Regions from separate parts of the Methylophilus luteus genome, predicted to be linked through region 2. Evidence: predicted binding sites of a transcription regulator. Region 2 holds the regulator's gene; each other region holds the start of a gene.

Region 1 (10,557 bases), 320 kb from region 2:
TGAAAGTGATGTTGCCAACCGTGGAGGTGGCAGTGTCATAGACACCGGTGCCGGAGAAGTTCATGACCGGCACAGGGGCAGGGGTGATGTTGGTGCCATCAGCCGTGGTGTATAAACGCCAGCTATTCGATGCAGTTTTCACGAAATAGCTCTGGATATTATGCGCATTGCCGAGGTCATCATAGACTTTAATGGCGGTGGCGTTGGTATAGCTTTGTGGGTCTTGCGGATCAAAAGGGCGCACGGTTTGATCGATGACCGGGCTTTCGGAGTTCAGGTTGAATTGGCCGGTGATCTCGGTGGTGGTCACTGGTTTCAGGTCGCTGGTATCGATCTGCAGTTCGACCGGGGATGAACCGTTCATGCTGCCGGCAGGGTTACCCATCAGGCGGTTGCCATCACTGGTCTGGATAAAACCGTTTTTATCGAGCTGGAACTGGCCGTTACGGGTATAAGACACCGCACCGTTGTTGCTCAGACGGAAGAAACCGCCGCCGTTGATGGCGATATCCAGGGTGTTGTTGGTCGCAGTGATGTTACCTTGGGTAAATTGCTGCGCCACATTGGCCAGCTTGGTACCGATACCGATCTGTGCCGCACCACTGCCTATCAGCGAAGCGGCGAACATATCTGAAAACTCGGCGCGTGACTGTTTAAAACCGACGGTGTTAGCGTTGGATACGTTGTTACCTATGACTTCCAGCTGTTTGGAAGCTGCGTTCAAACCACTTAGACCTTGTTGAAAACTCATGATGTGATCTCCTGGAGAAAGACTAAATTCTGCAAATAAAAATTAAAATATCGATTAGAAGATTTCGACGACGTCAGACACCGCGACTGCCGAGTTGTTACTCAGGTTCAGTTTGATGCCGCTGCTGCTGTTAGACACACTTTGTACCTGCGCCAGGCTCAGAGCGGTGGCGGTGGTGGTAGCGTCGCCTATCTTGGCGGTGATCTCATAGGTGTAGTCGCCACTTGGTGCAACAGTGCCATCGGTGGCCTTGCCATCCCAGCTCAGCGCGTTCACGCCTACATCCTGTTTGCCAAAGCTCAGGGTACGCACGACCTGGCCTGCGCCATCTTTAATATTCACTGATACCGTATCTGCACCGTTAGGCACGTTCACACCAAAGTAGCCGCCTTTGTCGGTATGGCTCAGGCTATTGCCGGAAACCAGTACGCTGTGGCCTATCATGCTGGTCGCCTGGTAAGACTGGCCGAGTTGCACACTGCTGATCAGGCTGCTCATGGTGTCATTCAGTTTGTTGATGCCGGTCACCGTGTTCAGTTGCGCCATCTGGCTGGTCACCTGCGCGTTATCCATAGGGTTGAGCGGGTCCTGGTTCTTCATCTGGGTCACCAGCAGTGTCATGAAGCGGTCTTGCGCTTCATCGACAGTGGTACCCTTGCTGCTGCTTTTTTTGTTGACCGCATCGAGAATGTCCTGCGATACCTGGTTGTTGGTGTTGACGGTTGTCATGTTAAAGAATCCTTATATAAGGTTATTGACCGATATTGAGTGTTTTGAGCAGCATGGACTTGGCAGCATTCATGGTTTCCACGTTGTTCTGGTAGGCACGCGATGCTGAAATCATATTCACCATTTCTTCGGTGACATTCACATTAGGCATGGTGAGGTAACCATCACTGTTAGCCATAGGGTTCTTGGGGTCGTAGACCATCTTGCCGGGCTTGGTATCTTCGATCACGCGGTCTACCCGCACCGTGCTGGTGTTGCTGGCTGCGTCCTGCACCGCTTTAAACACCACTTGCTTGGCCTGATAAGGTTTGCCATCCGAGCTGACCACGCTATCGGCGTTGGCCAGGTTGCTGGCTACGGTGTTGAGGCGCAGCGATTGCGCACTCATGGCCGAGCCGGAAATCTTGAATACATTGAATAAAGACATATGCTTGCTCCTTTAACTTACTGGCCGGTGATCGCCGACAGCATCTTCTTGATCTGGCCAGACATCATGGTCAGGCTGGCTTCATAACGGATGCCGTTATCTACATAGGCATTACGTTCTACGTCCATATCTACCGTGTTGCCATCTACCGAGCCCTGCAGCACAGAGCGGAACAGCACGTCGCTGGAAGACAGGTTGCCATTGCCGCCAGCCGCACCCATATGGCCGTTGCTGGTCTGTTGTAACAGGCCGGCCGGCTGCTGCGCAGGCTGGCCGCCTGTGCTCTGCTGCAATGCCGCCTGCATGGTAGATTTAAAGTCTATGTCGCGTGCCTTGTATTGCGGTGTATCGGCGTTGGCGATGTTAGAAGCAAGCAGTTCCTGACGCTGATTGCGCACGCGCAGGGCCGTCTGGTGAAAACTCAGCGCAGCATCCAGTTTGTTGATCATCGTCTTTTCCTTTCCCCGGGTGTTCCCGAAAAAAACTCTTAAAGTTTTGCCATCTGCCGTCGTTAACCCTGATAAGCGGGCCTGCTTTCACGCACACATGACTTTTACTAGCTGTGCTAAGTGTACGCGGCGAAGACAATAATGATTGTTGGATTAAGAGGGGGAAATAGCCTCTATTTCATGAATGACTTACGCCCGTGATGCGTAGAATGTGTCTCCATGAAACCTCGTCTGCCTAACATTCTTGCTGCAGTGGTCCCTGGCCTGATCTGGCTGTTTGTCAGTGATGCCCAGGCTGCTGAGCGTCTGCCCAACAATGCAGTTGCGACTAACCAGCGCGTGGTGGCTACGGCTGCCAGCGATATGCAGTCGCGTGTCTACCAGACGGTGATGCAGTATGTGCAAGGCCAGACCCAGGGTTATCCGGGTAAAGTGAATATTGAGATCCAGCCGCTGGATAACCGCATCCGCATTGCGGAATGTGAGTTGATGGAAGCGTTTACCGTGCAGGGTGCACGCCTGTGGGGCAAGACCCATATCGGTGTGCGCTGTCTGCAGTCTGCCAGCAAGCCATGGACTTTATATGTGCAGGCTGATGTGCAGGTATGGGGCGAATTCGCCGTCACCGGCTTACCGGTCAGCCAGGGTTCACCCGTGCAGGCTTCAGATGTGGTGATGCAGACCGGTGACCTGACCAAACTACCGTCAGGGATCATTACCGACCTGTCTATGCTGGAAGGTAAAAAAGCTTCATTGAATATGCCATTGGGCACTGTATTAAGACCTGAGCTGCTGAAAGCGATGCCGGTGATCATGCAGGGGCAGATGGTGCAGTTAAACAGCCGTGGTGAAGGATTCGTCATCTCGGCAGATGGCACCGCCATGCAAACAGCCAATGTCGGCCAGGTGGTAGATGTGAAAGTCAGCAGTGGCCAGGTGATCAAAGGTGTGGCGCAGGCTTCCGGAAAAGTCGATGTGCGTTTTTAGATCGTTTGAGAGCCAAAAAATGCTTAGTGATCATAAACTTGAGATAAAAAGTATATTAAGCACTAAAGTTCGCTTAAACTATGTCGTTAGTACTGTTAACAATTGAGGGTTTAGACACCCTTACATCCAGACAAACAGAGACAGAGGTTCGGCATGAATATTTCAGACTCCATTAAGAAACTTGGTACCGTGGATAAACCGGTACTGGATAAAAGCAGCAACAGCAAAAGCAGTGAAAAAACAACGGGCACAGCGGGCAGCGCATCGTCAGATAATGTGACTTTGTCAGCGGCTTCGGTACAGTTGCAATCACTGGAAGCCGGTCTGGCTAACGGTGAAGTCTTTGACACCAATAAGGTGGAAGAGATCAAAGCGGCCATCGCACGTGGTGATTTTTCTGTAGACACTGCCAAAGTGGCGGATGGTTTGCTGCAAACCGTCAAAGATTTGATACAACCGAATAAAGGATGACCTTATGAGTAATGCAAATCGCAGTTCAGTTCCGGCCATTAGTTTTGAAGCCGATGCCACGCTGGTGGCCGAGTTGATACAGGATTTGCATAACGAGCAGACGGCACTGGTCTCTGCTGACCTGGATACCATAGAACAGATGGTAGACAAGCGGGTAGAGCTGCTGCAAGCCTTGGGTGAGGCCGCAAATGTGCGCTATGCCGCGCTGGCAGCTGCAGGCTTTGAGGCGAATGAAAACGGTATGTCCAAATGGCTGGAGCTACGTTCCAGCCCTGTCATGGATGATGCTTGGATCAAATTTCAGAAACAATTGGCACAAGCCAAAGAGCTTAACCGCCTGAACGGCGTGCTGATCAACAAGCATTTTCAGCGCAACCAGGAAAAACTGGATGTATTGCAGGGTAATACCAGCAACAGCACACAAATGTATGGCAAAAATGGCCAGTCACGCGGTGGCAATAGCTCACGCGCCAGTTTTTCTGTCTAAGCCGCTCTGCGCAGCTACTTATCTATTTAATAAAAAAGCCGAATCTATCTGATTCGGCTTTTTTCATGTGGCTCGCTAAATAAGCTGGGCTACAAATATTCCATGTTGTTGCTGGCTTATTGCTGCTTTTCCAGTGCTTCCCAGCGTTCCAGTTTCTGCAAGATCAATGTTTCAATTTCGCTGAGTCTGTCCTGCAAGGTCTTTGCCTGGGCTGGTGCCTGTTTGTAAATATCGCCTTGCGCCAATTGTGTCTGGATAGACGCTTGTTCCTGTTCCAGCAGTTCTATCTCAGCCGGTAACGACTCCAGTTCACGCTGCTCCTTATAGCTCAGCGTTTTGCGCGCGGCGCTTGCAGCAGGCTGTGATGCTGGTTGTGATGCTGGCGCGGCAGCTGCCTTGGGCGTGGCTGCGGCTTTGCTGCTTTTGTCCTGGCTGAATCTCAGCCAGTCATCGTAGCCACCACCGAATTCGGTTAATTTGCCTTGCCCTTCAAACGCGATCACCTGGGTGACGGTGTTTTCAAGAAACGCGCGGTCATGGCTGACCAGGAACAGGGTGCCAGTGTAATCCTGTAGCAGGTTTTCCAGTAACTCCAGCGTATCAATATCCAGGTCATTGGTCGGTTCATCGAGCACCAGCACGTTGGCCGGGCGGGCAAACAGGCGCGCCAGCAGCAAGCGGTTGCGTTCGCCACCAGAGAGCGATTTGACCGGTGAGCGTGAGCGTTGCGGCGGGAAAAGGAAGTCTTCCAGATAGCTGATCACATGTTTGCGTTCATTTCCGATCTCGACAAAATCTGAACCCGGGCTGATGGTGTCGGCCAGCGTAGCCTCTTCATCTAGCTGCTCACGCATCTGGTCAAAGTAAGCGACATTGACTTTGGTGCCGCGCTGGATATCGCCGCTGTCTGCTTCGATATCGCCCAGGATAAGCTTGAGCAAGGTGGATTTGCCTATGCCGTTGGGCCCCAGCAGGCCTATCTTGTCGCCACGCAAGATACGGGTGCTGAAACCTTTGATCAATGCCTTGTCGCCATATGACTTATAGACTTTATCCAGTTCTGCCACCAGCTTGCCACTACGTTCGCCAGCATCCAGGTTGAGCTTGACATCGCCCTGACGCTCGCGCCTGGCGGCACGGTCCAGGCGTAACGCCTCCAGCCTTCTCACGCGCCCCTCATTACGGGTACGGCGGGCCTTGATGCCCTGGCGTATCCAGACTTCTTCCTGGGCCAGAAATTTATCGAATTTGGCGGCATGGGTCTCTTCAACGGCGAGCAGCTCTTCTTTTTTAACCTGATATTGAGAAAAGTTACCGACAAAGTCGGTCAGATTGCCGCGGTCCAGTTCGGTGATGCGTGTGGCCAGCTTGTCCAGAAAGCGGCGGTCATGGGTAATGAACAACACGCTGCCATTAAACCCGAGTAACAGATCTTCCAGCCACTCTATGGCTTCCAGGTCCAGGTGGTTGGTCGGCTCATCCAGTAGTAATACTTCCGGCTCTGCAACCAGCGCACGCCCCAGCGCTACGCGCTTGCGCCAGCCACCGGAGAGTGTGGAGACGAGGACATCTGCATCCAGCTTGAGGCGGCTGAGCACGGTTTCCACGCGTGATTGCGCCACCCAGCCATTCTGCGCATCCATTTCATGCTGCAGTGCCTGCATCTGTTCCATCAGCACTTCGATATTCGCATCCGGCATGCCCATCTCATGGGTGACCTGATGGTAGTCTATGATGGTTTGCTGCAGGCTGCCCAGGCCTTCTGCCACCGCTTCAAATACGGTGTGCGTATCATCCAGCTCAGGCTCTTGTGGCACATAGACCACGCGCACGCTAGGTGCCCGCCACACGGTGCCCTCATCGAGTTTGATGGTGCCGGCGATGGCTTTCAGCAAGCTGGATTTACCAGCGCCATTGCGCCCGATCAAGCCGACCCGTTCGCCCGGGTCTAACTGAAATGAAGCCTGGGCAAGCAAGGCATGATGACCGAATGCTAGGCTAGCATTATCAAGCGTGATATGAGGCATAAAGGCTGTTGGCGCGGTGGTTGTTGATCGGGGGCTACATTGTAAACGACATCAAACCATAGACTACGTTTAATGCGTAAATAAAAGAATATGACAAGGTCTATACATGACTGCTTATGGATGGCTAGTGTGCTGATCATGCAATCGATAGCGCAACAGCGAAAGGCACGAGTCATGTTTCCAACTGGTGTGCCCTGTGCTCTGGGTGCTTGCAAGCCGTTGAGCGTTGGTCTGCGCTAAGCAGGGTGCCGCCGCAAAGCCGGGCAGGGCGGTTTCAGTGATTAAACGAAATCAGTGTATCTGCTGCGAAGGCGAGGGCAGGCTGTCCAGCGACAAGCTATCGCCACGCAATGAAATGCTGGGTGCCGGGCGGGTATCAGGCTGGTATTCTTCAACCCAGCGTTGCAGATCTTGCTTGAGTTGCGCTTCGGTCTGGTGCGGGCTATTGATCAACCATTCCATCAGATTGGCTAACCAGGTACTGTCAGCGCTACGCGCCTGTGCGATGCGCAGCTTTTCATGGCTGGTCGGCAGTGTATTTTCATCGTCTGCCAGTAGCTCTTCATAAAGCTTTTCGCCGGGACGCAGGCCGGTGAATTCTATTCTGATGTCCTGTTCCTGCAACCCTGATAACTTGATCATGTCGCGGGCCAGATCTATGATTTTGACCGGCGTGCCCATGTCCAGCACGAATACTTCGCCGCCTTTGCCCATAGTCGCGGCTTGCAATACCAGCTGTGCCGCCTCGGGGATGGACATGAAGTAACGCGTGATCTCAGGGTGGGTGATGGTGATGGGGCCGCCATGCGCGATCTGCTCGCGGAATTTGGGGATGACGCTGCCGCTACTGCCCAGCACATTGCCAAAGCGCACCGTAATAAAGCGGGTGATGGATTTTTCCCTGTGCTGCAATCCCTGGCAGATCAGCTCGGCCAGGCGTTTGCTGGCGCCCATGACATTGGTCGGGTTGACGGCTTTGTCGGTAGAAACCAGCACAAAGGTAGGTACCCGCGCTGCCTGGCAGGCGGCAGCGATCTGATAAGTGCCATAAGCATTATTCTGTAACGCTTCCACCACATTAAAATGTTCCATCATGGGCACGTGTTTATAGGCCCCGGCATGCAGTACCACGTCTGGCTGATGGTTCTGCAACACACGCTGGATACGCACACGGTTCTTCACATCGGCAACCACGTATACCAGCTCGGTATCCGTGCACAATTGGCTGAATTCCTGTTGCAGCGTATACAGCGAGTACTCGGAAATATCCAGGCAGATCAGCTGAGAAGGATGAAAACTTAAAATCTGGCGACACAACTCTGAGCCTATGGAACCGGCAGCACCGGATACCAGCACCACTTTGTTCGCCAGCATGCTGCTCAGGCCATGTGTATCCAGTTGCACCACATCGCGCCCCAGCAGGTCTTCGACATCGATCTTGCGGATCTGCGACAAACTGACACGGCCGCTGATCAGGTCTGACATGGCCGGCAAGGTCAGGACTTCCATGCCCTCCACCTGGCGCGCCGCTTCAACCGCCAGCCGGCGTACCTCATGGCGGCTGCCCGGCATGGCGATCATGCAATGCAGGGAAGCATGCCGCGCGGCGATCTGCGGAATGTCCTGCAGGTTGCCTTCAACCTTGGTGTGCATGATCTCACGCCCCACCAGCTTGCCATTCGGGTCTATCATCGCCACCACCCGCCATTCCGGGCTCTTGCTTAACTCCTTGATCAAGTTAAGCGAGCTGTCTTCCACCCCAATCACGATGACAGGCTTGCCTTGCGCAGCAACGTTGTTAAATAAACGTCTTTCTTTCCACGAGCGATAAAGAAAACGACTACCGCCCATCATGATCACCAGCAACATCGGGTGTATGAACAACACTGATCGTGGAATGATGACAGCAGGGTGCGCGATCAAAGCAAAGCTGGCGGTGAGCAGCGCACCAAAGGCGATCGCACGTACGATACGCTTCAGATCCGGCAGGCTGGCAAAGCGCCAAAGGCCGCGGTAGAGACCAAACGTTTTAAAACAGATGCTGTAAGCAATAAAGATGGCTGGCAGGCTTGCTAGAAAAAAACCTATGTACACCGGAGGCACAGCAAAGTTAAAGCGCAATAGAAATGCCACCCACCAGGCCAATGCCAGTGCCAGACCATCATGCAGATAGGCGAGTACAGATAAAAAGCGAGCAGGCAGTTTGAGCATTTAAACGTTTGTTAAGGTCGATCAATGCGTGATGTTATCACGTCTTAACACTTTGAGTATGGTCAGCAGGATGATTTTAAAATCCAGCCACAGTGACTGATGCGCAAGATAATAAGCATCCAGTGTCACTTTGGCCGGGATAGGGATCTCGTCCCTGCCATTTATCTGTGCCCAACCGGTAATACCCGGTTTCAGGGTATGTACATTGTTCTCAGTGCGCAGGCTGATCAGGTCATCCTGATTAAACAGGGCCGGGCGGGGCCCGACTATGGACATATCACCTTTCAGCACACTCCATAACTGCGGCAGTTCATCCAGGCTGGTCTTGCGGATAAAGCTACCGACTGGAGTCAAATATGCATCCGGGTCAGCCTGCTGATTCATCAGGTGGGTGGCGATCTGTGGCGTGCCTATGCGCATGGAACGGAATTTCGGCATCAGGAACAGCTGGTTTTCCCTACCTACACGCTGGCTCCAGTACAAAGCTGGCCCGGCAGAGCTCAGTTTCACCAACAGATAAGTGATGGTAATTAACGGCAGTAACACGACTATTCCGCACAGTGTCAGAAATATATCTAGTAGTCTTTTCAACATGGTTATTCTTTTAATGTCCGTACAATACCTTCATGAAAGCTGATTTTTGGTTGCCACCCTAATAATGTTTTCGCTTTAGTGATATCCACCTGCAGCGAACCCATTAATCGCAACGCCAGGCTGGATTTACCGATCAATTTGAATAGCAGCGTCAGCATTCCAACAGGCAAAGGGATAAGCAGTGAATGTTTTTTGCTGACCTGCCGTATGGTTTTAATCAATGTCGCGGTAGAGACATCTTCGCCATCTGAGATCAGAAAAGTCTGGCCCGCAGCGTGGGGATGCCAACTCGATAAAACAATAAAATCGGCAAGGTTATCCACGCTGATAAAACTTCTTTTGTTGTCCACAGCGGCAAAAGGCATAGGAATAGGCAATAAACACAGTTGGATCAATTGCCTGAAGTTAGCTTTAACCCCAGGGCCGTAAATCAGCGGAGGACGAATGATCACTAGCTCCATCTGGTGTGCTGCACAAAATTCTTTCAGCTTGATTTCTGCTTCTAGCTTGGTCTGGCCGTACTCGTCTAAAGGTGCTGGTAAATCTGTTTCGGTGTAAGGCCGGGCAGATGACTCGCCGTTGACTTTTACAGAACTGATAAATACAAAACGCTTTATCTTGAGGCGGCTTGCCAACTCAGCGACTTTGAGCGTGTAGTCAATATTGACCTCGGCATATGCATGATAAATATCCGCTGCCGTCTCGTGCATCACATGGGCACGTCCCGCTAAATGAATGATACATTCATATGTACCCGGATATGATTCCGGATCAAGTGCTTCGCGTTGTATGGCCTTGAAAACACTGCCATTAGCGGATAAATGCTTAGCTAATGTTTGTCCGACAAAACCACTGGCACCTGTGATCAGCAGTTGCATTATCTGAAAACCGCTCTACGAAAAAACTGTGGGATGCGCGAAAGGATTTTTCTGGCTATAAAAAAAGGGCCTACTTCAAGACGGTGCAGTTTGCATGCACGATAGGCTTCTATATTGCCTTTGATAATTCCCCTGATACTATTGTTGGATGCTCCACCAGCGCGCATTCTTACCCAGATTCTCGGGATATAGACTGATTTTAATTGATTGACCTCCAAAAAACGCATGGTCAATTCAAAGTCTGCCTGACGAGGGAAGTCCAGGTTGAAATTACCCCATTGCTCATACACTTCTCGCCGCACAAAGAAAGTGGGGTGCGCTGGCATCCATCCTTTTTTAAATAGTCCTTGCTCAAACGGCCGTGATTGCCAGTAACGGAGAATCCTATTGGTGTTTTTGGCATAGACATACACCAGGTCGGCATAACAAATATCTACTGATGGGTCAGAAAATACATTCGCTACCTGGCTTAATACGGTGTTATCAATATAAAAATCATCTGCATTGAGTGTGCCGACAATATCACCGGTTGCCATTGCAATGCCT
Region 2 (10,557 bases):
ATAACGAGGATGAATTACGCCGTAAAGATATCCATATCGGCGATACCGTGATCGTCAGGCGGGCAGGGGATGTGATCCCTGAAGTGGTTGCGGCCATGCCTGAGTTGCGGCCGGCAGATGCACGTGTGTTTGTGATGCCCACGGCTTGCCCGGAATGCGGTTCGCATGTGGTCCGTCTGCAGGATGAGGCCATCGCGCGCTGTAGCGGCGGCCTGATCTGCCCGGCACAACGTAAACAGGCGGTCACCCATTTTGCCTCCCGTAGAGCCATGGATATTGAAGGCCTGGGTGAAAAGCTGGTCGACCAACTGGTGGCGCGCAACCTGGTCAACCATCTGGATGATGTTTATCGCCTGGACCTGGCCATGTTGTCCGGTCTGGACCGCATGGCGGAAAAGTCAGCACAGAATGTGCTGGACGCCATCAACAAAAGCAAGCAGGCGAGTCTGCCGCGCTTTATTTATGCGCTGGGCATACGCAATGTGGGCGAAGCCACCGCCAAAGACCTGGCGCAGCATTACGGTGACCTGGACACGCTGATGCAGGCCGATATAGACAGCCTGCTGCAGGTGAATGATGTCGGCCCGGTAGTGGCCGATGCGGTCTACCAGTTTTTCCAGGAGCCGCATAACCGCGAAGTGATCGCAGCCATGCGTGCTTTAGGCGTGCATTGGGCCGATATCCCCAGAAAGATACAATCGGCTGCGTTTGCAGGCAAAACCTTTGTGCTGACCGGCACCTTGCCCAGCTTGAAGCGCGACCAGGCGCAAGCCATGATAGAGGCGGTGGGTGGTAAAGTCAGTGGCAGTGTTTCTGCCAAAACCAGTTATGTAGTCGCTGGTGCAGAGGCAGGCAGCAAGCTGGAAAAAGCGCAGCAACTCAATGTCACCATCCTCGATGAGTCTGCATTGCTGGCCATGCTGCAGTTGCCAGCTGCAACGACAGAAGTTGACACAAAAGTTGACACTGAAAATGTGCAAACACAAGCAGGGTTGTTCTGACATGACTTTAAAAATAAACTCAAAAATCACTTTAACATTGTTGTTTAATCTATTGATTATAAATAATGTATTTGCGAGAGACGCAGCGCTGGACGCATGCGAGGCCGCGGTCTACCAGCAGCAGTATGCGCAAGCGGTGGAGATTGCCGCGCAGCATGCCAGCCAGCCCGAATTCTGGCTATGCAAAGGGCGCGCGCAAGCGGCTTTGCAGCAACATGCCCAGGCAGAGGCGAGCTTTAAACAAGCCATTGCGCTCAAGCCGCAAGGCCTGGATCTGGTTTCTGCCTATATGCTACTAGGCCATGCACAGAAAACAGCGAACAATACCCCGGCTGCGCTCGCCAGTTACCAGCAGGCACTCAAATTCAGTGAGCAGCAAAACATGCGCCGCTATGTGCGTATCGCGCACAATCTGCTAGGCGAGGCTTATTACGACAATGGCCAGTACGCAGAATCACTGCAAGCTTTTCAGGCCGGCGAAAAGCTGGCTTTAAACGACGATGAGCGTGCAGACAGCTATGTGCATGAAGCGCTGAGTTACCAGAAACTGCAACAGCTGGACCTCGCCATCGAGTACCAGTTAAAAGGCGTGATGATGCTCCGTAAGTCTGCCGCACCAGAGCAATATGCTGAAGGCAGCCTGCAATTGGCCCAGCTATTTATCGCCAAAAAAGACTATGTCGGTGCTGAAAGAACCTATCAGCGCCTGATGGAATACGCGCAAGAGAACGGCGGCAGTTTTTATGAAGCCAAAACGGCGATACACTGGGCCGAGGCCAAGCGTGCGCAAGGCGATAGGGCTGGTGCTGAAACATTGCTGGCACAGGCTGAAACCATCAGCCGCAAGATCCAGGATGACGAGTTAACTGACCTGCTGGCCAGGGCGCGCACGGCAAAACCTTAATCATCATTGACACGGGCCCTAGACACTGGCCGTCACAACTGGCGTCGGTGCTTGTGTCACTCTCAAATACGTCTGTGTGTGTACATTTCAGCAGACGCTTTCACGCTTTACTTTTTTATTATTCATGCATAGTAAATAAATAGTTATCGCCATAATAGTGGTGTCTATTTATTATTAACTCAATAATTATTTATCGTGATATAGTTTATCGGGGCTATCAGATTTCTTATATATATAAATAATGATTGATGAGAGGTTAGACCATGGATATACGCTTTGTTTACAAGGCTATGCTTGCCACAGTTGCACTGACTGGGGCTTTCCAAGCAAACGCTGACACGCTGTACACCTTCAACAGTAATCAACTGGCAGTCATAGATACTTTAAGTCTGGGTACTGTTTCCTATATCAACATCTCCGGTTTGTCTCAGGGCGAACGCCTGCTAGGCGTAGACTTGCGGCCAACTGACGGCCTGGTTTACGGTATCACCAGCGCCAATAACCTGTATACCTTCAACACCAGCACAGGTGCTGCCACCCTGAAAACCAGTCTGACTGGCGCTTCATTGACCGGCCAGGCTGTAGGCATAGACTTTAACCCTAGTGCGGATTTTGCCGGTAACGCTTCACTGCGGGTGGTCACAGCGGCAGGCAGCAACTATGCGGTGAATGCTGATACCGGCGTCATAGGTAATACCGCCAGCAATATAGGCGGCGGCTACACGGCAGTGGCTTACAGCAACTCCAGTCCAGGCGTGAACCCTGGTGCGGGGGATACCACTGATCTGTATTACATCAATAGCAGCAGTGATAGCCTGCAGTTCCTCAATACCGGTTTTAACAGCCCGTCCAGCAATGGCGGCATACAAACGCTAGGTTCACTGGGTGTGGATGTGTTATCCGCCAATGGCTTTGATATCCTGGGTAACGGTAAAGCTTATGCACTATTCAATGTAGATGATGGCACCCTGGATTCACAGTTGTTTTCTATCAACTTGAGCACAGGCGCAGCCACTTATCTGACCACGCTGAACGGTACTTTTAATGGCCTGACAGGCGTGGCCGCCGTCGTGCCTGAAGCAAGTACCAATGCCATGATGCTGGCAGGTCTGGGCATGATTGCAGGCATCGCACTGAGAAGATCCAGACAGCGCAGCTAAACTGTTTGCTGGTGCTTAAAGGGCTAAAGGTCACTCTCTGACTTTAGCCCTTTTGCTTGTCTGGCGTTGCCTAATCTGGCGATACTTGGTCTGGCGAAGCTTGGTCTGGCACTGTTAAACTTTGCAGTCGCAGCGATCATTTGGAATTGTTTGGCCGCTGACCAGGTCGTAACTCATATACCTATCATGCTATGCCAGCGCTTAAGGAGCCTGTATGTTGTTGGATAATAATCGTCGTAACCCCAGTGACATCCAGCCTTCAGAGATCACGCCGTACCAGGTGTTCAGGCAGCGCCGCAGCCTGCTGAAAGCGGCCGGTGCAATAAGCGCCGGTTTGTGGCTGCCATTCAATGCCCAGGCGGCGACAGCTGCACTCGCTGCCAGAAAAACCACCTATGGCCAGGATGAGAAACTGACCAGCTATGAAGATATCACCAGTTACAACAACTACTATGAGTTTGGCACCGGCAAAGCAGATCCGGCACGCGAGGCAGTATTGTTCAAGCCTGCGCCATGGACCATCAAAGTCGAAGGCGCGATCAAGCAGCCTAAGACACTGGATATAGAGCAGTTGATCAAACTGGCGCCGCTGGAAGAGCGTATCTACCGTATGCGCTGTGTAGAGGGCTGGTCTATGGTGATCCCCTGGATAGGCCTGCCGTTAAAGGCGTTGATAGACTGGGCCCAGCCCACCGGCGATGCCAAATACATAGAATTCGTTTCTCATAATGACCCGCGTCATATGCCTGGTGCGCGCCTGCCAGTGCTGGACTGGCCATATGTGGAAGGGTTGCGTATGGATGAAGCCATGCAGCCACTGGCTATCCTGGCCGTAGGGCTGTATGGCAAGGTGTTGCCCAACCAGAACGGCGCCCCGGTACGCCTGGTCGTGCCATGGAAATATGGTTTTAAGGGCGCCAAAGCTATCAGCACTATTCGCTTTGTCGAGAAGATGCCGACCACCACCTGGGTCAAAGCCGGCCCGCGCGAATATGGTTTTTATGCCAACGTGAACCCACAAGTCGATCATCCGCGCTGGACACAGTCTTCAGAAAAACGCATAGGCGCAGGATTATTCGCCGGGCGTATAAAAACCAGGATGTTTAACGGCTATGACGAAGTAGGGCAGTTATACGCCGGCATGGATCTAAAAAAGAATTTTTAAGCGGTTGACTCCGCCCTCGGCTATGTTGTGTCACGCTTGATGCTACGTTCAATCTCACCTCTATTTAGCAGCCCGCTTGCCCGTATACGCGCACTGAAGGCGCTGATCTGGCTGGGCGCCTGCCTGCCACTGCTGCGCTTGCTGGTGCTGGCGGTCACTGATGATCTGGGTGCTAATCCGGTCGAGTTCATAGAACGTTTCACCGGCACCTGGGCACTGGTGTTTTTGCTGCTGAGTTTAAGCATCACGCCGTTGCGGCTGTGGGCAGGATTATCCTGGCTGATCGCCGTGCGTCGCCTGCTGGGCTTGTGGATGTTTGCCTATGCCTGTGTGCATGTACTGAGTTATCTGTGGCTGGACTACAGCTTTGACTGGCCGGATATAGGCCACGATATCGTCAAGCACCCGTATGTGCTGGTAGGGGCCAGTGCTTTCCTGCTCACGCTGCCACTCGCCGCTACTTCTAGCCAGCGCGCCATACGTGCGCTGAAACAACGCTGGAAACGCCTGCACCAGCTGGTGTATGTCATTGCGGTGCTGGCTTTATTGCATTACTGGTGGCTGGTCAAAAAAGATGTCACCGAGCCAGTGATTTACAGCCTGCTGTTTGCCGGCCTGATGCTGGCACGCTGGTGGCTGACGTTTGAGCGGCGGCGCTGATCTAGCGGCCTAGTGCTCCCCGCATGTGGCCATAAACGCTATTCCACGGCTTTAAATGCTTGTGTGACTGCCGTCACAGTCGCATTCTTCACTGTTCGCTATTGACATCATTCACGCTTTTAGACACATTACTGTAAATATAAAGAGAGCCGTGCTGCATGGGGGACTCTCACTAATAATTTTTAGGGGTGTGTGGTTTTAACCAACGACAGGCTTTTGCTGGCTGGTACTAGTCGTGGGTTGGATTTCACACTGCGGTTGTGAAGGTATGTGATGTCAAAAGTAATACTCGAGCCCGACGCATTCGTTCTGGCGGATCAGGCGCTCGCCAGCACGTTTGCAAGATGGCAATCCACCATAGATTCCTCTGGTTTTGGGTTGGCAGCAGTGACCGACCAGCAGGGGAAATGCGACGCCCTATTGTTTTTTAATCGGGCCGGTATGCCTGTGCCTGAAGCTTTGCCTGCCACTGTAGTGGCGGCGCTCACTCCGCTATGGCATTACCTGCCCGCCATCACGCATGCGCCGCTGCAGGGCATGCTCTCCCAGCCTTTGCCTGGCATCAGCCAGCGCAGCATACAACTCGCCGTGCAAGACCCGCACAACCGCTGGCTGGAATGCAGCACCCACGAATTTAGCGACACTGCAGGCAGGCCACGCTCTTTAGTGCTGGTGCGTGAGATCACGCGTGAGCGCCAGGCTGTGCAGGCGACACAACAGCAACAATCGCGTGCGCTGGCCTATGAGCGCTTTCAGTTCTCCATGCTGGAACTGGTACTCAAGGAGCAGGATGCGACGCGGGTGCTGGAAACCATCGCCCGTGATATTGAGGCCATGCATACCGATATGTATTGCGCCATCGTGCTGACGCAGAACCTGGGCAGACTGGTGCAAACGGTGATTGCGCCTACCTTGCCCAAAGCCATGCAGGAAACCCTGCGCCAGTTACAGCTGGAAACCGATAAAGGCTCGCTGGCGACTTCTATCGCCATGAAACAGCGCGTGATCGTTGATGATGTGATGACTAACCCTTACTGGGTGGATCACCGCGAAGCCGCGCTGGCTTCCGGTATCCATGCCGGCTGGGCTGAACCTTTGCTGACGGCCGCAGGTGACATTCTCGGTGCGTTCGCCATTTATTACCGTCAGGCGCAGACGCCGACTGCCAGTGAGCAATCGATGATAGAGCAGGCGGCCAAATTAGTCAGTATCGTGGTCGACCGCCATCTGTCGCAGGACACCATGGAGGCATTGGCCTACCTGGAGCCGGTGACCGGCCTGCCTAACCGCAGAAAAGCGTATGAAGTGTTGCAGCGGGTGCAATTGCAACCGGCCACTGGCCAGCACTGGGGCTTGATCTATCTGGATATAGATCACTTCAAATGGATCAACGAGGCGCACGGCCATGCACTGGGTAATCACTTGTTGCAGCAGGTCGCCCAGCGTCTGCAAAAGGTGGTGGCGCCGCATTTTCTGGCATGCATGGGGGGTGATGAATTCCTTATCCTGCTGTCCGGCCTGGCCAGTGACAGCGAAAAAGCCTTGCAACAGGTGTGGGTGTTGCAGCGCAAACTGCAAAAGATATTTGAACGTGCCTTTAAAGTGGATGGCCAGAAGCTGCAGATCACCTCCAGTATGGGGCTCTCCAGTTTTAATAGCGTAGAAGCGTGCGACACCGACTTTGTCAAAGCGGTAGATATCGCCATGCACAGGGCCAAGCAGGCAGGGCGCAACAGCGTATGTGTCTATGAACCCGGCATGCAGACAGAGATCGCCACCCAGGTGATGCTGGAAGCCGAGTTGCGGCTGGCGATAGAGCAGCAGCAACTGGCTTTGCATTACCAGGTGCAGGTAGACCATACCGGCCGGCCGTTCGGTGCCGAGGCTTTGTTACGCTGGCAGCATCCGCAGCGTGGCTTTATCTCACCGCTGCAGTTTATCCCGGTGGCAGAATCCAGCGGACTCATCATCGATATCGGCATGTGGGTGCTGGACCAGGCATGCGCCCAGATCGCCAAATGGCAGCATGCGCGCAACACCAGCGACCTCAGCCTGTCGGTGAATATCAGTGCCAGGCAGTTCAGGCAGGCCAACTTTATCTCCATGATCAAAGCCTGCATACAGAAACACCAGATCAACCCGAATGCGTTGCGGCTGGAGCTGACCGAGAGCCTGTTGCTGGAGAACGTTGATGACGCCGTCAACATCATGACCGAGCTCAGCCATATCGGCATCCAGTTTTCACTGGATGACTTTGGTACCGGCTATTCCTCACTGCAGTACCTGAAAAAATTACCTTTATACCAGCTCAAGATAGACCGCTCATTCGTCAATGATATCGTCACCGATAGCCATGACCGCACCATAGTACGTACCATCATCGCCATGGCGCAAAGCATGTATCTGAGCGTGATCGCCGAGGGGGTAGAAACGCAGGAGCAAATGGAGTTGTTGCTGAATAATGGCTGCCGTCGCTACCAGGGTTATCTGTTTGGCAAACCCATGCCGATAGCGCAGTTTGAAGCCAGCCTGGCCCAGGCGTTGCAGTGATCAGTCCAGGCCAGCACCTTTAGTACCGCTGGTGCCGGCAGCTGGTGCCAGCGTCGCCGACGGCGTGTCTTGCACTTCTGGCGCTGCCTGCAATGCCTGCTCGGCTTTAGGCAAGATCTCAAGTTGTGTGCTATTGGTGTTGTTGGCGGCCTGTTGCGCATTACTTTCAGCCGTCAGTATGCGGATGATGATGCGGTTATTCACCGATTGCGCCAGATTGTTTTCGCTGCTGGAAGCCGGTTTGGTATCAGCCAGGCCTATCGCCGACAGGCGCTTGCTGCTCACACCGCGTATGCCCAGAATAGCGGCCACACGCGCTGCCTGGGTGGCGGTGGTTTCCCAGCGCCTGGCTTCAGGGTTGGCGTCATCACTATACATATGGCGGTCTATATGGCCTTCAACCTGCACGGTGCGGTATTCATTCTTCAGCTGTTCGCCTATCAGCTTGATCACATAAGGGCCTTGCTCACTCAGCGCAGATTGGTCAGCCTTGAACAGTAAGTCACTGCGCAAGGTGATATCTATGCCGAATTCGCCCTGCAGGATAGCCACTTGCTTTTGATCTATCCAGAGCTCAAGCACATTGGCCAGCTGTTGACCGATGGCGCGCATTTTGTCGAGGTCACGCTGCTTTTTTTCCTGGTATAGATAGTTGAGCGGCAACGGTTTCAGCCTGGCGCTCTGGTTTTGCAGCGAGGAGGGCGTGTCTATGTTCATGCTAGGTGTCTGGCCAGGTTTGCCCTGAAAAGCGGTGACCACCGAACTCGACAATGCCTGGTATTTATTCAGGTTGATGCTGGAAGTGGCATACATGACCACAAAAAACGCGAACAGCAACGTGATGAAGTCGGCATAGGAAATCAGCCACCGGTCGTGGCTGTCATCGTCATCGTCGTGGATCTTGCGCCGGTACATCACGACTCCCTGAGGCGCAAATAGGCTTCCAGGCGTTCGCTGACCAGTTTCGGGTTATCGCCTCTGGCAATAGACACCCAGGCATTCAGCAGCATCTCGCGGCGCGAGAGCTCGTGCTGTATATGGCCCTTGAGTTTGTTGGCGATAGGCAGGAACACCAGGTTGGCCAGCGCGACACCATAAATGGTCGCCACGAAAGCCACGGCGATGCCGCTACCGATCTTGGCCGGGTCTGACAGGTTTTCCATAACATGGATCAGGCCGAGCACGGCACCTATGATGCCCACGGTAGGCGCATAGCCACCGGCCGCAGACCAGATCTTGGCTGCATCACGTTCCTGCACTTCAAAATAATACATATCGATGGCGCAGACTTCGCGTATGCGGTCAGCTGGCGTGCCATCCACTAATAGCTGCAGGCCTTTGCGCACAAATGGGTCTTGCTCGCGCTTGATCTGGCTTTCCAGCGATAACACGCTTTCTTTACGCGCTTGCTGGCTCCACTGGTTGATACGCTGCGCCAGTTTGTGCCTGTCATCTTCAGGCAGCACAAAAACCCAGCGCAGCATGCGCAGGCCTTTGATAAATGATTTGAGTTCGCTTTGCAGCAGCACGGCACCGATAGTGCCCAGCATCACCACCATAAAGGCGGCCGGTTGCAGCAGCGACTTAAGGTGTCCGCCTTCCAGGGTCTGTCCCAGCACCAGGCCGGCGAGCGCGATCAGTAGCCCTGCCAGGCTGCCCCAATCCATTACGACACTCCGGTCCAGGATTTATCACGCATAGAAGCACGCAAGCGGGCCACGGCCTGGCTATGCAGCTGGCATACGCGTGATTCAGACACATTCATGATGGCGCCTATCTCTTTCAGGTTCAGTTCCTGTTCGTAGTAAAGGCCCATCAGCATTTTTTCGCGTTCCGGCAAATGGTCTATCGAGTCTATCAATGCCTCGCGGAAATCACTTTCCAGCAGAGATTTGACCGGGTCATTGCTGTCATCGTCGACAAAGCGGTCCAGGAAGTGTTCGCCACCGCCTTCATCATCGTGAAAATCTTCGTAGTAGATCAACTGGTGACCCTGACAGTCACTCAACACATCGTAGTAGTCTTCAAGACTGAAGTTCATGTGTTTGGCGATTTCGGATTCGGTAGGTGGGCGGCCTAGTTTTTGTTCCAGTTGCTGTACCGCTACCTCGATATCGCGCATATTCTTGCGGATACCGCGTGGCAGCCAGTCGGCGCCGCGTAACTCGTCCAGCATGGCACCACGCACACGTTGCGAGGCATAGGTCTCGAACTGTGCGCCATGCGTGTCTTCATAACGCTGGATCGCATCCATCAGGCCTATCATGCCAGCCTGCACCAGGTCATCAACTTCCACGCAGGAAGGCAATTTGGATTTCAGCTGGTAGGCCATTCTCTTGACCAGGCCGCTATGCTGCTTGAGCATCTGGTCGGTATTGTTGGTTTTGCCTTTAGCGGTATACATGTTTTCCCTCTTTACTCTAGGCAGCAGCCAGTGACGACGTCGTTAAACGTTGTTGTTCCAGACTTCTGGCAACGGCTTTAAATGCCATTGCAGACTGTGTTGCCGGAGTTGGCTCCGCTGCCAGACGGTTTTTCAAACCGGTGGCTGGCTGGGCCTTTTGCATGGATTTGCTCTCCGGGATAGCGCCGAGAAAACCCAGGGAGATGCCCAGGAACTGCTGGCAGACCTGGTTCAGGCGCATGAAATACTGCTGGCCTTGTTCATGCGTGGCATCTGTGACTACCACGCTCAAAGGCAGCTGGCCATGCTGCTGGCAAATACGCTTGATGGAGGTATATGCCGATTTGATCGCTTCATCATGGCGTTCCATCTGCAGCACCAGGCTATGCTGGGCCATCACGGGCAAGACTAAGCTCTGGTCACTGGTGTCTAATAATGCTTCTATCATCACGGTATCGTAGTCATACGCAAGTTGCTTCACTATACCGTCGAGCTCGCTTTTTAAATCGGCGGATAAAGGCGAGGTTAATGCGTCAGTTTCTGTCAGGCTGGCCAGATCATAGCCTTGCGGGTGTTTGACCACGGCGCGGCTCAGGTTGCTTTTGCGCATGGCTACTGCCTGCAATGTGCATTTGGTCATGGGCCGCTGCTGGGCCTGTATCAGCAACACGCGCTTGCCTGGGGTGGCCATGCTGGCCGCCAGCTGGCTCAAC
Region 3 (8,122 bases), 330 kb from region 2:
CGGCTTTCCGGTGCAACCTTCCATCACTATCCCTGCCAATGCGCAAACATTGTCCATAGGCCGTGATGGCGTGGTTTCTATCACCACAGCGGACTCCACTGCTTCGACCCAGATCGGTCAGATCCAGCTGGCGACTTTTATCAACCCGACCGGCTTGCAGTCTAAAGGTGAGAACCTCTATGTAGAGACCACCGCTTCGGGCAACCCTAACACCAACACCCCTGGCTCTAACGGCGCAGGCTTGCTGCAACAGAACTACCTGGAAACATCCAACGTGAATGTGGTCGAAGAACTGGTGAGCATGATACAGACCCAGCGTGCTTACGAGATCAACAGCAAGGCCATCACCACCTCGGACCAGATGCTGCAAAAACTGTCACAAATGTAATCTTTGTTTGAAGGCTATTACTCTTTTAAAGACGAGCACCATGATACCCAGATCGATTATCAGCGTATTGTTTTTACTGGCACTCTCCCTGCTGGGTGGGTGCGCAGTCACGCCTTCCACCATCGTGCAAAAACCGGAAACCCCACGCACCACGCTGGCACGACCCGATGCACGCACCGAAGGCGCCATTTTCAATACTGCCGGTTATCGCCCTTTGTTTGAAGACCGCAGACCACGTTATGTCGGTGATATCGTGACAGTACGCATCACCGAGAACACCACCGCTAACAAGGCTTCTGACAACGGTCAGAGCAAGGATGGTTCAGTCGGCGCTTCTATCACCGGCCTGTTTGGTCATAACGTACCAAAATCAGCCTTTAACGCCACCTCTGGCCTGTCGTTCAAAGACAAAGCCAGTGCCGATGCCAGCAACAACTTCAGTGGTTCTGTCACCGCCACCGTGGTCGACGTATTACCTAACGGTTACCTGGTCATCAGCGGCGAAAAACAGATCGGCTTTGATAAAGCCACCGAGTATGTCAGGTTCTCCGGTGTAGTTAACCCGGACACCATCACTCTCGGCAACGAAGTGCTTTCTACCAAAGTGGCAGATACGCGTGTCGAGTATAGGTCCGCCAGCAAACTGGATGCTGCCGAGGCTTTCTCCATCTTTGCCCGCTTTTTTCTTAGCATGATCCCGTTATAGGAGAGTTGAACATGCCTAGCCTGTTTAACACATACACCCGTACTGCCAAGCGCCTGCTCAGCCTGCTGCTGGCTAGCAGCCTGGTATTGGCCACGCCTGTGGCGCACGCAGAACGCATCAAGGACATCAGCAATATCCAGGGCGTACGCGCCAACCAGCTGATCGGTTACGGTCTGGTCGTTGGCCTGGATGGCACCGGTGACATGACCACGCAAACACCCTTCACCGTGCAAAGTATCATCAGCATGATGAACCAGATGGGTATCACCTTGCCGCCTGGCACCAACCTGCAATTGAAAAACGTGGCTGCCGTGATGGTGACCAGCTCCCTGCCCGCCTTCGCCCAGCCTGGGCAGACGCTGGATGTGACGGTTTCATCCATGGGTAACGCCAAGAGCCTGCGTGGCGGCACTTTGCTGATGACACCGCTCAAAGGTGCTGATGGACAGATTTATGCCATGGGCCAGGGCAACCTGGTGGTAGGCGGCGTCGGTGCTGCAGCCAATGGCAGCTCGGCACAGATCAATCACCTGAGTGTAGGCCGTATTTCAGATGGTGCCACGGTTGAACGTGCCCTGCCTAATACCTTGCTGAATCAGGACCTGGTCAAACTCGAACTGAAAGATAGTGACTTCTCCACTGCCAATAATGTGGTAGAAGCCATCAACAAGAAATTCGGCCCTATGACTGCGCAGGCTGAAAGCGGCCGCGTGATCCAGGTGCGTCCACCGGAAACCATGAGCCGTGTCTCTTTTCTGGCCAACCTCGAAACCATCAACGTGTCACTGGCGGCAACACCGGCCAAGATCATCATGAATGCACGTACCGGTTCGGTGGTGATGAACAAGGCAGTGACGCTGGATAGCTGCGCTGTTTCGCATGGCAACCTGTCTGTGGTGGTGAATACTTCACCGGTGATTTCACAGCCTGGCCCATTCTCCAATGGCCAGACCGTCTCCACGGCTATTTCCGAGATCAATATCAACAAGGAACCAGGCAAAGTACTCAAGTTGAACAATGGTGCCAACCTGGCAGACGTGGTGAAAGCGTTGAATTCGATAGGCACTACGCCGCAAGACTTGCTGGCGATATTGCAGGCGATGAAAGCCGCAGGTGCGCTGAACGCCGAGCTAGAGGTCATCTAAACGAGTCCGCCATGCAACCACGTGTCGACCCTAACAGCCTGGCCATAGATGGCAGCGCGCTAAACGGCCTGAAGAACGCGAAGAGCGATTCACCTGAAGCCATACGCGCCGTCGCGCGCCAGTTTGAAGGCGTGCTGATGAACATGATGCTGAAAAGCATGCGCGACACCGTACCGCAGGATGGCATCACCGATAACGAACAAAGCAAGATGTTCATGGGCATGCTGGACCAGCAGCTGACCACCCAACTCAGCCAGAAAGGCATGGGCCTGACCGAAGTACTGGTCAGGCAATTGAGCAAGTTCAGCCCCAAACCGGCTGAAGAGGCTGACAAGAGCAAGACACAACTGCATGACTCTAAAAACAACCTGGTGAATGGCCTGTCTTCGAGCAACCCTTCTTCAGGCAAAGCGGTACTGATGCAGGCGGCACAGAAGATACGCGAAGCCTACCAGCAATGGGACGCCACCACGCCGGACACCAGCAAGACAGATGACGATACCGCCTGGGCGCGTGGCATACAGGAATTACCACCCCTGATAGAAGAAGCACAACAGAACGTGCAGAACCTGGTGGTACCGCAAGCACCGCTGACCACCGCCATGCGTGAAGTCGCCAACAAGACCCAGCAATTCATACAACGCATGTTGCCGCATGCGCAAGCGGCCAGCAGCGGTTCAGGTATCCCGGCTAAATTCATGGTAGGCCAGGCAGCACTGGAAAGCGGCTGGGGTAAACACGAGATCAAGACCAGCACCGGCCAAAACAGCCATAACCTGTTCGGTATCAAGGCCGATGCCAGCTGGAAAGGTAAAGTCGCCAATAGCGTCACCACCGAATATGTCAATGGCGTCAAGGAGACACGGGTGGAGAAATTCCGTGCCTATGACAGTTACAGCGACGCCTTTAAAGATTATGCCAAACTGATCTCGCAGAATCCGCGCTATGAACAAGCCATGAACAATACCCACGATGCCAGTGCGTATGCCCATGCACTGCAACGTGCAGGCTACGCCACTGACCCGCAATACGGCAAGAAACTGACCCAGGTGCTCAAGAATCTGCAAAGTTAGTATGAAGGAAGCACGGAATAATTGAGCGAGCGAGATGAAGTGCAAGGCGCACGCAACGCAGGAGCCGAGACAACTAACGAAGTGTTGCGGTGCAGGCTAACTCGCGTAGCGATGTTAAGCGTAGCGGCCGTAACCACAGTATGAGTATACGGCGAGGCTACGAGTAGCGTGTAACGCAGCAATTCGCTCGCGCAGACATTTATTCCGTGCTTCCTAAAGAATTAGAAAAAACTGCCGTTAGGCTTATTAATTGTAACTTTACATTGGTGTCTACCGTTCTGCAGGACGTAGGCACATGAGGGCTTTCAAGTATGTCCAACATATTAAATATCGGCAAAAGTGCTTTAAATGCAGCCCAGATCGGCATCTCCACCACCGGGCACAACATTGCTAACGCGTCCACCCCGGGTTATACGCGGCAGGTGATCGTGCAGGCGGCGTCACAAGCGCAGAACTTTGGCTACGGTTTTGTCGGCCAGGGCACCGACATCACCGGTATCAACCGCGTCTATAACGACACGCTGGCCAAACAATTACTGAATACTACTTCTACCAGCAGTGCCAGTAGCGCTTATTACAACAGCATCAACGAGATCAACGGCTTGCTGTCCGACTCGAATGCCGGTTTAAGCCCGGTCATGACCAAGTTCTTCAGTGCGGTCAGTGCGGCAGCCGCCAACCCGACTGATGTCGCTACGCGGCAAACGGTGCTGTCCTCAGCTAACTCGCTGCTGAACCGTTTTTCAGCGGTCAACAACCGGCTCGATGATATCCGCCAAAGCCTGAATACACAGGTTTCAGCCAGTGTGAACACCATCAACAGCTATGCGACTCAGATCTCGCAACTGAACCTGGTGATAGACAAGGCCATGAGTACCACCGGCAACCCGCCTAACGACCTCATGGACCAGCGCGACCTGTTGCTGACCAAGCTCAGCGAGCAGGTCAAAACTACCGTGGTCAAGCAGAGCAATGGCAATTACGATGTATTCATAGGCAACGGCATGCCGCTGGTGGTGGGTGATGATACCTATCCGCTGTATGCGCAATCGAGCTACACCTCGCCCAACCGTCTTGAGATCGCTTATGGCGATAAAAGCACACCCAAGATCATAGACAGCTCCACGCTGGCTGGTGGTGCACTGGGCGGTATCCTGGCTTTCAGGAACGAAACGCTGGATACGGTACAGAACCAGATCGGCCAGCTGGCGATCACGCTGGCGACACAGTTTAACGAGATGCAGCAAAATGGTTACGACCTGAACGGCACTGCCGGGGTGGCGATGTTCAACATCCCGCAACCGCAAACCACCAGCAGCACCAATAACGTGGATAAATCCAAGCTGGCCACCGCGACTTTTGTGCCGGGGCAATCGCAGCAATTGACCAGTAGCGACTACACGCTGAAATATACCGGTGGTCAGTACAATATCATCCGCAATAGCGATAAAGTGGTGACCAGCAGCGCGACCTTGCCGGTGACTGTCGATGGCATTGAATTCAATGTCAACACCACTACCCCGGCTGAAGGTGACGAGTACATGATACGCCCTACCCAGGGTGCGGCGAGCAAGATCACTCTGGCTTTTGATGATGTTGAAAAACTGGCACTGGCCGAACGCGTAGATAGCAATGGCAACGTGGTCGCCTTTAAAGGTGCCGGTGACAATACTAATGGTCTGCGCCTGGCCAAATTGCAGGATGCCGCCAGCGTGCGTCTGCTAGGCAGCAATGCCAACCGCTCTTATGCGCAGGCGTTTGCGCTGATGGTCAGCGCAGTCGGTACCAAAACCAACGAGATGATGGTCACCAGCAAGGCAGATGCGTCTGCGCTTGAAGGCGCTACCAGCGCCATGCAGTCTGAATCCGGCGTCAACATTGATGAAGAAGCCGCCAACCTGTTGCGCTACCAGCAAGCCTACCAGGCCGCTGGCAAAATGATGCAGATCGCCAGCCAGTTGTTTGATGTGCTGTTGCAGCTTGGCCAGTAACATTGTGAAGGATAGTGAATCATGAGAATCAGCACCAATACCATTTACCAGACCGGCACTAACCGCCTGATGGATCTGCAGAACGACCTCAGCAAACTCAACGAGCAGATCTCTTCGGGCAAAAAAGTGCGCACTCCGGCAGATGACCCGGTCGCCGCCGCGCGTATTCTCGAACTGACCAACTCGCAGAACCTGAATAACACCTATGCTGCCACGCGCAATGTGGCTAAAACAACGCTGGAAACCTACGAAACCAATATGACCAGCATCACCAACGTGATCCTGGACGCGCAGGCTTCTTTAGTCGCTGCCGGTAATGGTGCCTATAGCGACCAGCAACGCCAGAATATCGCCAGTGAGCTGCAAGGCCGCCTGGATAGCCTGATCGGCCTGGCGAATACCAAAGACGCACAGGGCAATTATATGTATTCCGGTCACAAGACCGACACCGTGCCATTCGTGTTGAATACCGGGACCGGTGACATGGATTTTCAGGGTGACACCGCAAAACGCGCGCTGCAAGTCGATGTACAACGCCAGATGCCTATCACTTATAGCGGCAGTGAGCTGTTCCAGGCCAACGGCAACGACCTGTTTGCCAACCTGAAAGACATGATCACCCTGTTAAAGACCCCTATCACCGACGCCACCACCCAGAAAACCTTTAGTGACGGGCTGGCAGACACCATCACCAAGGTGCAGGGCGTGCTTGACCAGGTATTGAATGTACGTGCAGACCTGGGCAGCAAACTGAATGAGATAGACACCCTCGATGTGACCGGCAGCGACATGGACCTGCAATACACTGCTTCCATCTCCAAACTGCAAGACCTGGATTACACCGAAGCACTGTCAGATCTGTCCAAGCGCAGTACCATACTGGAAGCGGCACAAAAGTCATATGTGCAGACCTCGCAGCTTTCGCTGTTCGCCTTTATTTAACAGCAATTTATGCCCAGCCTCAAATAAACGAGTAGCCCAAAACAAAAAAGACCCTTGCGGGTCTTTTTTGTTTGCTGCTAGTCATACGACTCAAGCGTTTCTGGATTTCCTGGCTACCATGCCGGCAACCATGATCAGGCCGCCAAATATCATGCCATAAGTACTTGGTTCTGGTACTGAGGTCACAAGCACGTTATCCAGCAAAGCCCCTATGTTATCACCGCCACCATTTTGAAACGATAGCGCTGTATTAGTCGGTGATAAAAAGGAAACTGTTTGAGAAAACTGCTGGAACACGGCAGTACTTGCCAAGGTATATTGCCATGACTGGCCACCAAAGTTCACGGTCACAGTATTTGAATCGCCTCTTTGACTGCCGGCGAGATCAAACTTGATGACATAGGTGCCCGCTGCAAAAATAGCATTGGTAGACAAAAGACCAGGACTAGAGTTAGAGCCGTCCAGATCGATGTATTTACCGTTGCTAGGAAAAAAATCATAAGGAGTATCCCCTATGATATCCACTGTACCACCTGTGACATTCCAACCACCAAAACTACTTGCGGAAGGTATTGCTGCACTGTAAGACTCAAAATCATCGGAAAAAACCACTGCAGCTGACGCAGAACCAATGCCTATGGCATTGATAGAGGCAGCCAATATCATGCTTGAAAGAACTTTCATCACATCTCCCCGAAAAAGTGCTTCATAGTGAAGTACCAGCGTGTTGATATTGAAAGTGCATCGCTGGCAACTCTGACAGGTGCCCCATTATTAACTGAGCGATTGCCGAAACGGACTAATGCCTGGCAGACGAGTATATTGACACACATTATATGGATTAGCTAGTACCCGTATTGACTAGCAGCGACGTCACTATCATGGCAGATAAAACCCTGCTGAAACAATGACTTGGGGAATGCTGAGAAAGCGTGTTTGTGACAGCGGCGGCAGCCGCGTCAGCGTATCACTTGCAGCATCAGTTGCTGTGCATCTATGAGCCAGCGGTTGACTGGGCTGACCAGTGACGGCAGGCTGAGCAAAGTCATCACCAGGCCGACCGAGATGGTGATCGGGAAACCGATACCAAAGATATTGAACTGCGGGGCGGCTTTGGTCAGTATGCCCAGCGCCATGTTGGTGATCAGCAAGCTGGCCACCACCGGCAATGACAATAACAGGCCCTGCGAAAAGATATGGCCGCCGAGTTCGGCGATCACCTGACTGTTCAGTTGCCAGTGTTCGAGCAGGATGGGCATGGTTTCAAAACTCTGCAACATCACCGCGACTACCATCAGATGCCCGTCCAGGCTCATAAATACCATCAGCGTCAACATGGTCAGAAACTGCGCCACCGCCATGGTCTGGCCTTCGGATTGCGGATCATAAAAGCTGGCAAAACCCAGCCCCATGCTCATACCCATCATAAAACCTGCCATCTCAACAGCGGTGAACATCAGCCGCATGACAAAGCCCATGCTGATACCTATCAGCATTTGCGCCAGTAATGAGAGCAGGCCCTGCCAGGACATGACATCGATGGCTGGCACCTTGATAGAAGGCAGGATAGCCAGCGTGATGACGAAACCTATGCCCAGTTTCATGCGATTGGGGATAGAAGGATGGCTGAACAGCGGCACCACTGCGATACAGGCCAGGATGCGGGTCAAAGGCCATAGCAGCTGCACTATCCATTGTTGCAGGTCAGAAGCATGGATGGTCAGCATGATGTGATTTGCGGGCGGGTAAGAATGCTGCTTAAAGCAATGTCAGGCTTAATTGACCAGCTGCGGGATCATGGTGAACACATGGTGCATATAATCCACCAATGTCATCAGCATCCAGTGACCAGCCAGCAATAGCATGGCCATCACCCC

The links. The regulator FliA, encoded in region 2, starts transcription of late flagellar genes. The targets are predictions, from matches to a motif close to CTAAAGTTNNCNNAAANNNTGCCGATANNA.
Region 1: a site for FliA is predicted at 3,406-3,435, ahead of flgM (flagellar biosynthesis anti-sigma factor FlgM). Genes of this name have one in related genera too.
Region 3: a site for FliA is predicted at 3,526-3,555, ahead of flgK (flagellar hook-associated protein FlgK). Genes of this name have one in related genera too.

The regions. Positions count from the first base shown of each region.
Region 1 is NZ_JBHTKB010000001.1:520,441-530,997, forward strand. It holds gene flgE (flagellar hook protein FlgE) at 1-751, opposite strand, end outside; gene ACFQ1Z_RS02260 (flagellar hook assembly protein FlgD) at 806-1,480, opposite strand; gene flgC (flagellar basal body rod protein FlgC) at 1,503-1,907, opposite strand; gene flgB (flagellar basal body rod protein FlgB) at 1,925-2,356, opposite strand; gene flgA (flagellar basal body P-ring formation chaperone FlgA) at 2,576-3,343, shown strand; gene flgM (flagellar biosynthesis anti-sigma factor FlgM) at 3,497-3,814, shown strand; gene ACFQ1Z_RS02285 (flagella synthesis protein FlgN) at 3,819-4,301, shown strand; gene ACFQ1Z_RS02290 (ATP-binding cassette domain-containing protein) at 4,418-6,328, opposite strand; gene ACFQ1Z_RS02295 (polysaccharide biosynthesis protein) at 6,620-8,539, opposite strand; gene ACFQ1Z_RS02300 (sugar transferase) at 8,561-9,133, opposite strand; gene ACFQ1Z_RS02305 (NAD-dependent epimerase/dehydratase family protein) at 9,136-10,011, opposite strand; gene ACFQ1Z_RS02310 (glycosyltransferase family 2 protein) at 10,011-10,557, opposite strand, start outside.
Region 2 is NZ_JBHTKB010000001.1:837,929-848,485, reverse strand. It holds gene ligA (NAD-dependent DNA ligase LigA) at 1-1,001, shown strand, start outside; gene ACFQ1Z_RS03780 (hypothetical protein) at 1,003-1,905, shown strand; gene ACFQ1Z_RS03775 (DUF4394 domain-containing protein) at 2,169-3,065, shown strand; gene msrP (protein-methionine-sulfoxide reductase catalytic subunit MsrP) at 3,280-4,230, shown strand; gene ACFQ1Z_RS03765 (protein-methionine-sulfoxide reductase heme-binding subunit MsrQ) at 4,270-4,890, shown strand; gene ACFQ1Z_RS03760 (sensor domain-containing protein) at 5,164-7,440, shown strand; gene ACFQ1Z_RS03755 (flagellar motor protein MotB) at 7,441-8,355, opposite strand; gene ACFQ1Z_RS03750 (flagellar motor protein) at 8,355-9,107, opposite strand; gene ACFQ1Z_RS03745 (RNA polymerase sigma factor FliA) at 9,107-9,844, opposite strand; gene ACFQ1Z_RS03740 (MinD/ParA family ATP-binding protein) at 9,861-10,557, opposite strand, start outside.
Region 3 is NZ_JBHTKB010000001.1:510,603-518,724, reverse strand. It holds gene flgG (flagellar basal-body rod protein FlgG) at 1-388, shown strand, start outside; gene ACFQ1Z_RS02240 (flagellar basal body L-ring protein FlgH) at 429-1,094, shown strand; gene ACFQ1Z_RS02235 (flagellar basal body P-ring protein FlgI) at 1,106-2,239, shown strand; gene flgJ (flagellar assembly peptidoglycan hydrolase FlgJ) at 2,251-3,312, shown strand; gene flgK (flagellar hook-associated protein FlgK) at 3,624-5,303, shown strand; gene flgL (flagellar hook-associated protein FlgL) at 5,325-6,245, shown strand; gene ACFQ1Z_RS02215 (PEP-CTERM sorting domain-containing protein) at 6,336-6,929, opposite strand; gene fliR (flagellar biosynthetic protein FliR) at 7,205-7,972, opposite strand; gene fliQ (flagellar biosynthesis protein FliQ) at 8,021-8,122, opposite strand, start outside.